Regions from separate parts of the Bacillus sp. D386 genome, predicted to be linked through region 1. Evidence: riboswitches for the same ligand, from Rfam matches in the RefSeq annotation. Region 1 holds a riboswitch; the other holds the start of a gene.
What was found. Region 1 has a riboswitch for lysine ahead of FHY45_RS08070 (amino acid permease). Riboswitches for the same ligand answer to the same signal wherever they lie in the genome.
Positions count from the first base shown of each region.

Region 1 (4,331 bases):
GTGGTCCGACTATATTAAAAATGAGAGGAATGGACAAGAAATTTATCGGAGAACTGGAACGCCAATCCATCCAATGTCTCCTCTTACAAAAATCACCTGGTTGATGAATGATTATCCCGAATTAGCGGGTAGGACATATAAATTCATTTCCATTAAAGAATATGTTTTTTATAAATTATTTGGGCAATATGTGATTGATTATTCGGTTGCCTCAGCAACAGGAATGTTTCATCTTAAAAATTTAGAATGGGATTCTGAGGCATTGGCAATCGCGGGTATTACAGAGACCCATTTGTCTAAACCAGTACCAACTACATATTATTTATCTGGCATGGACTCCGCCTATGCTGCGGATATGGGGCTGTTGCCGGATACTCCATTTGTAATAGGAGCCAGTGATGGCGTTCTCTCCAATCTGGGTGTCAATGCGATTGATCCAGGGATTGTAGCAGTCACGATTGGAACGAGCGGAGCCATTCGTACGGTAACAGATAGGCCGATTACGGATGAAAAGGGCCGAATTTTTTGTTATGCATTGACGGATAAGCATTGGGTGATTGGCGGACCAGTTAATAATGGAGGTATGACTTTTAGATGGCTAAGAGATGAGCTGGCTTCAGCGGAAGTAGAAACAGCTAAACGCCTCGGAATTGACTCATATGAAGTACTCACCAAGATAGCATCAAAAGTAGCGCCGGGGGCAGATGGACTACTATTCCACCCATATTTAGCTGGAGAGAGAGCGCCCATTTGGAACCCTGATGCCAGAGGATCGTTCTTTGGCTTGGGACTTCATCATAAAAAGGAACATATGGTCAGAGCGGTGCTTGAAGGAGTCATTTTTAATCTCTATACAGTCTTATTAGCTTTGCAGGAATTGATAGGTGTGCCAAGTAAAATCAGGGCAACGGGGGGATTTGCGCGCTCAGAGTTATGGAGGCAAATGCTTGCGGATATTTTTAATCAGGAAGTAGATGTGCCAGAAAGCTTTGAAAGCTCTTGTTTAGGAGCAGTTGTACTCGGCAGATATGCACTCGGTGAAATTGAAGACCTATCCGTTGTATCAAATTATGTGGGAACTACACATGTCCATACGCCGGTTAAAGCAAATGTAGAAAGATACGAGGAATTACTGCCAATTTACATCAATATATACAGAAAATTGGAGACTGAATATAGCAGTATAGCAGCTTTCCAAAACAAATGGATTAATCATAAATAAGTTGATTTGAAAATAACATTGTCGAATAATATTGACAGCATTCGCGTTTTCACTGTATCCTTTATACAGGAATAATTTAATTTAATACAAATCCTCATCGGACTAAAAGATGAGGTAGAGGTCGCAGATTTTATTAGTAAACTAAAAAGAGAGCCGGAAAGCTTGCTGACTTTAGTTGAAAGGAAAATCTGCCGAAGCGCTCTTTTTTTCCGAAGAGAGCAGCTGGGACTGTATCCGAATAGGTGCAGGACTGTCATGGAATATATACATCGCGATATGTATATAGACCATGGAGAACTATCCATTTATTGTCTGGTGTGGCTAATCATAAAATGTTGCACACCTTAACAATAAGGTGTGTTTTTTATTTAGTTTATTTACACAGAAATGGATAATTCAAAAATAGAGAGTAACATGACAGCTTTGGAAGGGGAATTATCGTGCACAATAAGAAGCAACTGGGTTTTTGGATTTTAACGGCATTTGTAGTCGGCAATATGGTTGGGTCTGGTATTTTTATGTTGCCGCGTACGCTGGCAGAAGTAGCTAGTCCTGCCGGAGTAATTATGGCATGGGGATTAACAGGATTGGGTGTACTAACTATTGCGCTGGTTTTTGGGAATCTGGCTGTTCGTAAGCCACATTTAACAGGTGGCCCTCAGATTTATGCTAAGGAATTGTTCAAGGAAAATTCTTTAGCCTCAAGATTATCCGGGTTTATGTCTACATGGGGATACTGGATTGGTAATTTTGCAGGTAATATTGCCATCATTACTACGTTTGCAGGGTATTTATCTACCTTCTTCCCAAGTTTGACCAGTACGGCTGAATTGTTCAGTATAGGGGATTTTAGTCTAAAAGTTGGCAATGCTTTAACATTCCTTGTCTGCACAATCATGCTCTGGGGCGTTCATTTCTTTATTATGCGAGGCATAGAGAATGCTGGTAAATTAAACTTTGTTGCGACTGCGGCAAAAGTACTTGGATTTGGATTATTCATAGTAATTGGGCTATTTGCCTTTGAACAATCTAATATTGTACCGTTTGCGGAAACTCGTATAATTGATGGTGAGAGTCGGGGATTACTCAGCCAGGTAAATTTTGCTGCCGTCTCAACCTTATGGGCTTTTGTAGGGGTTGAATCCGCTGTTGTATTCGCATCAAGGGCGAAGAGAAAGGCAGATGTAAAGAGAGCGACCATTTTAGGGCTATTGATTGCCCTGGCTATCTATATGGGAATCAGTACACTTGTTATGGGATTATTAACACAGGATGCACTTATCCATTCAGAAAAACCATTAATCGATGCAATTGAAACGGTGCTGGGACCTGTTGGTGGGAAAGCATTGGCGGTCATTGGATTGATCAGTTTATTTGGTTCAACAATTGGCTGGATCTTGTTAAGCGCTGAAATCCCGTATCAGGCAGCAAAACAAGGTTTATTTATCCCTAAGTTTTTACAGGTCAATAAGCGTGGGATTCCTAATTTCTCTATGATTGTTTCAAATGGTTTAGGTCAATTATTTATTTTCTCAACTATTTCAAATTCAATTGCTCATGCATTTGACTTTATTATTTATATCGCGACACTTTCTTATTTAGTGCCATATTTAATTTCCTCCTCATTCCAACTGAAATTAGTTTGGACTGGCGAGACATATAAATCTGATGAAATGCGTTCACGAATTATTGATGGTACCATAGCCATATTGGCGACGGCATATTCCATTTGGGTGATCATCAAAGGAACGGCTGATTTAAAAACATTTATTTTCGGTGTTATCCTTCTGGCAAGCGGAATCCTATTCTATCGTTTACTGCCTAAAAATATGGAGGAAGTTAAACAACACGAGAACTATTATTTGAAAAAATCTTTTTAACTGTAATAAGAAGCAAACCCATTGTTAAAAGTGGGTTTGCTTTTTTTGGGTATTATTTAAAAGTAAAACGGTGTTATGAAAACTGTTATCGGGAGCAATGATAGAGTGTAATCATGTGAGTTTGATAAATTGACATACCCAATAGGGTATATTACGATTAGACTAATCGATGAACTAATGGAGGTCTATTAAAATGAAGATTTTAATTGTTGGCGGTGTGGCAGGCGGAGCATCTGCTGCGGCAAGACTGCGCCGTCTAAGCGAAAAAGATGAAATCATCATGTTTGAAAAAGGTGAATATATTTCATTTGCGAATTGTGGTCTTCCATATTATATAGGAGAAGTTATCCAAAACCGTAATAAACTGCTTGTTCAAACAGTTGAAGGAATGGGGCAACGCTATAATTTAGATATACGTAATTGGACAGAAATTATCAAAATCAATCGGGAGCAGAAGACTGTCATAGCCAGAAAAGCAATGACAGGCGAGGAATATGAGGAATCCTACGATGTGCTAATCCTATCTCCGGGTTCAAAACCGGTTAGGCCAGCCATTCCGGGAATCGATGAGGCTAAATCTGTTTATACGCTTCGGAATGTTCCTGATACGGACCGTATCAAAGAAAAGGTAGATCAGGATAAACCTGAGAAGGCTGTTATCATTGGCGGCGGGTTTATTGGGATTGAAATGGCTGAAAATTTACGGGAGCGCGGCATAGATGTAACAGTTATTGAGATGGGAAATCAGGTGATGGCGCCAATTGATTTGGAGATGGCTCAAATGGTCCACACACATTTGCGGGACAATGGAGTTCATTTAATACTTGAGGATGGTGTATCATCTTTTGAAAAGAATGGTCGTATCATTCGCTTGAAAAGCGGCAAAGAAGTAGAAACGGATATGATACTTTTAGCGATTGGTGTTCAACCTGAAAGTACCATTGCGAAAGATGCCGGCCTCGAGCTTGGGGTTCGGAATGCGATAAAAGTCAATGAGCATCTGCAAACATCAGACCCATCTATTTATGCGGTCGGTGATGTCATTGAAGTAAAGGATTATATTAACGGAACGGATACTTATGTGCCGCTCGCTTGGCCTGCCAATCGTCAAGGGCGTTTAGTAGCGGATCATATTCACGGGAAAGAAAGTGTTTATAACGGTACATTGGGCACTTCCATAGCCAAGGTGTTTGAATTGACCGTTGCTTCAACAGGAAGCAATGAAAAGA
Region 1 is NZ_VEMV01000002.1:637,909-642,239, reverse strand. It holds gene gntK (gluconokinase) at 1-1,222, shown strand, start outside; lysine riboswitch at 1,330-1,530, shown strand; gene FHY45_RS08070 (amino acid permease) at 1,663-3,102, shown strand; gene cdr (CoA-disulfide reductase) at 3,296-4,331, shown strand, end outside.

Region 2 (4,331 bases), on a different contig from region 1:
GCCTTCTCAGGTTTATCCTGATCTACCTTTTCTTTGATACGGTCCGTATCAGGAACATTCCGAAGCGTATAAACAGATTTAGCCTCATCGATTCCCGGAATGGCTGGCCTAACCGGTTTTGAACCCGGAGATAGGATTAGCACATCGTAGGATTCCTCATATTCCTCGCCTGTCATTGCTTTTCTGGCTATGACAGTCTTCTGCTCCCGATTGATTTTGATAATTTCTGTCCAATTACGTATATCTAAATTATAGCGTTGCCCCATTCCTTCAACTGTTTGAACAAGCAGTTTATTACGGTTTTGGATAACTTCTCCTATATAATATGGAAGACCACAATTCGCAAATGAAATATATTCACCTTTTTCAAACATGATGATTTCATCTTTTTCGCTTAGACGGCGCAGTCTTGCCGCAGCAGATGCTCCGCCTGCCACACCGCCAACAATTAAAATCTTCATTTTAATAGACCTCCATTAGTTCATCGATTAGTCTAATCGTAATATACCCTATTGGGTATGTCAATTTATCAAACTCACATGATTACACTCTATCATTGCTCCCGATAACAGTTTTCATAACACCGTTTTACTTTTAAATAATACCCAAAAAAAGCAAACCCACTTTTAACAATGGGTTTGCTTCTTATTACAGTTAAAAAGATTTTTTCAAATAATAGTTCTCGTGTTGTTTAACTTCCTCCATATTTTTAGGCAGTAAACGATAGAATAGGATTCCGCTTGCCAGAAGGATAACACCGAAAATAAATGTTTTTAAATCAGCCGTTCCTTTGATGATCACCCAAATGGAATATGCCGTCGCCAATATGGCTATGGTACCATCAATAATTCGTGAACGCATTTCATCAGATTTATATGTCTCGCCAGTCCAAACTAATTTCAGTTGGAATGAGGAGGAAATTAAATATGGCACTAAATAAGAAAGTGTCGCGATATAAATAATAAAGTCAAATGCATGAGCAATTGAATTTGAAATAGTTGAGAAAATAAATAATTGACCTAAACCATTTGAAACAATCATAGAGAAATTAGGAATCCCACGCTTATTGACCTGTAAAAACTTAGGGATAAATAAACCTTGTTTTGCTGCCTGATACGGGATTTCAGCGCTTAACAAGATCCAGCCAATTGTTGAACCAAATAAACTGATCAATCCAATGACCGCCAATGCTTTCCCACCAACAGGTCCCAGCACCGTTTCAATTGCATCGATTAATGGTTTTTCTGAATGGATAAGTGCATCCTGTGTTAATAATCCCATAACAAGTGTACTGATTCCCATATAGATAGCCAGGGCAATCAATAGCCCTAAAATGGTCGCTCTCTTTACATCTGCCTTTCTCTTCGCCCTTGATGCGAATACAACAGCGGATTCAACCCCTACAAAAGCCCATAAGGTTGAGACGGCAGCAAAATTTACCTGGCTGAGTAATCCCCGACTCTCACCATCAATTATACGAGTTTCCGCAAACGGTACAATATTAGATTGTTCAAAGGCAAATAGCCCAATTACTATGAATAATCCAAATCCAAGTACTTTTGCCGCAGTCGCAACAAAGTTTAATTTACCAGCATTCTCTATGCCTCGCATAATAAAGAAATGAACGCCCCAGAGCATGATTGTGCAGACAAGGAATGTTAAAGCATTGCCAACTTTTAGACTAAAATCCCCTATACTGAACAATTCAGCCGTACTGGTCAAACTTGGGAAGAAGGTAGATAAATACCCTGCAAACGTAGTAATGATGGCAATATTACCTGCAAAATTACCAATCCAGTATCCCCATGTAGACATAAACCCGGATAATCTTGAGGCTAAAGAATTTTCCTTGAACAATTCCTTAGCATAAATCTGAGGGCCACCTGTTAAATGTGGCTTACGAACAGCCAGATTCCCAAAAACCAGCGCAATAGTTAGTACACCCAATCCTGTTAATCCCCATGCCATAATTACTCCGGCAGGACTAGCTACTTCTGCCAGCGTACGCGGCAACATAAAAATACCAGACCCAACCATATTGCCGACTACAAATGCCGTTAAAATCCAAAAACCCAGTTGCTTCTTATTGTGCACGATAATTCCCCTTCCAAAGCTGTCATGTTACTCTCTATTTTTGAATTATCCATTTCTGTGTAAATAAACTAAATAAAAAACACACCTTATTGTTAAGGTGTGCAACATTTTATGATTAGCCACACCAGACAATAAATGGATAGTTCTCCATGGTCTATATACATATCGCGATGTATATATTCCATGACAGTCCTGCACCTATTCGGATACAGTCCCAGCTGCTCTCTTCGGAAAAAAAGAGCGCTTCGGCAGATTTTCCTTTCAACTAAAGTCAGCAAGCTTTCCGGCTCTCTTTTTAGTTTACTAATAAAATCTGCGACCTCTACCTCATCTTTTAGTCCGATGAGGATTTGTATTAAATTAAATTATTCCTGTATAAAGGATACAGTGAAAACGCGAATGCTGTCAATATTATTCGACAATGTTATTTTCAAATCAACTTATTTATGATTAATCCATTTGTTTTGGAAAGCTGCTATACTGCTATATTCAGTCTCCAATTTTCTGTATATATTGATGTAAATTGGCAGTAATTCCTCGTATCTTTCTACATTTGCTTTAACCGGCGTATGGACATGTGTAGTTCCCACATAATTTGATACAACGGATAGGTCTTCAATTTCACCGAGTGCATATCTGCCGAGTACAACTGCTCCTAAACAAGAGCTTTCAAAGCTTTCTGGCACATCTACTTCCTGATTAAAAATATCCGCAAGCATTTGCCTCCATAACTCTGAGCGCGCAAATCCCCCCGTTGCCCTGATTTTACTTGGCACACCTATCAATTCCTGCAAAGCTAATAAGACTGTATAGAGATTAAAAATGACTCCTTCAAGCACCGCTCTGACCATATGTTCCTTTTTATGATGAAGTCCCAAGCCAAAGAACGATCCTCTGGCATCAGGGTTCCAAATGGGCGCTCTCTCTCCAGCTAAATATGGGTGGAATAGTAGTCCATCTGCCCCCGGCGCTACTTTTGATGCTATCTTGGTGAGTACTTCATATGAGTCAATTCCGAGGCGTTTAGCTGTTTCTACTTCCGCTGAAGCCAGCTCATCTCTTAGCCATCTAAAAGTCATACCTCCATTATTAACTGGTCCGCCAATCACCCAATGCTTATCCGTCAATGCATAACAAAAAATTCGGCCCTTTTCATCCGTAATCGGCCTATCTGTTACCGTACGAATGGCTCCGCTCGTTCCAATCGTGACTGCTACAATCCCTGGATCAATCGCATTGACACCCAGATTGGAGAGAACGCCATCACTGGCTCCTATTACAAATGGAGTATCCGGCAACAGCCCCATATCCGCAGCATAGGCGGAGTCCATGCCAGATAAATAATATGTAGTTGGTACTGGTTTAGACAAATGGGTCTCTGTAATACCCGCGATTGCCAATGCCTCAGAATCCCATTCTAAATTTTTAAGATGAAACATTCCTGTTGCTGAGGCAACCGAATAATCAATCACATATTGCCCAAATAATTTATAAAAAACATATTCTTTAATGGAAATGAATTTATATGTCCTACCCGCTAATTCGGGATAATCATTCATCAACCAGGTGATTTTTGTAAGAGGAGACATTGGATGGATTGGCGTTCCAGTTCTCCGATAAATTTCTTGTCCATTCCTCTCATTTTTAATATAGTCGGACCACTTCTTTGAACGGCTGTCAGCCCATGTAATGCATTGAGTTAATGGATTTCCATTTTCCTCAACCGCAATTACGCTGTGCATAGCCGAGCTAAAGGATACTAACGACAGTTCATCAGGATTTATTTGGCTTTGGACCATTACTCCTCTTATTGCATTAAGTACAGCATGAAAGATCTCATCAGGCTTCTGCTCTGCTGTAAGTGGAGTCGGGCTATATAATGGGTACTCTACATGATAGGTGCTGAGCACAGATGCGTCTCCCGAAAATAATACAGCCTTTGTACTCGTGGTTCCTATATCAACTCCTATATAAAACATCTATCTTCCCTCACTTCCCTAAAAGCTCAATACTAGATTCTTACCTTTATTCATATTTTTATAAACAACTTAACACAATTTGATGCCCATTGATTAATTTTTTCACGACTGGCAAATACTTTCTACTAAATAAAAACGACATCAGGAGGCCTCATCCAAATTGAAGAATAAAACAATTGCCATTCTTGCTCCATTCTTTTTATTCATATTTCTATTTATTTACACGCAGACACAAAAAGAGTCTATTACAGAGGAAAC
Region 2 is NZ_VEMV01000001.1:591,819-596,149, forward strand. It holds gene cdr (CoA-disulfide reductase) at 1-461, opposite strand, end outside; gene FHY45_RS02825 (amino acid permease) at 655-2,094, opposite strand; lysine riboswitch at 2,227-2,427, opposite strand; gene gntK (gluconokinase) at 2,535-4,073, opposite strand; gene FHY45_RS02835 (peroxiredoxin family protein) at 4,234-4,331, shown strand, end outside.
Region 2: another riboswitch for lysine. It lies ahead of FHY45_RS02825 (amino acid permease); the one in region 1 lies ahead of FHY45_RS08070 (amino acid permease).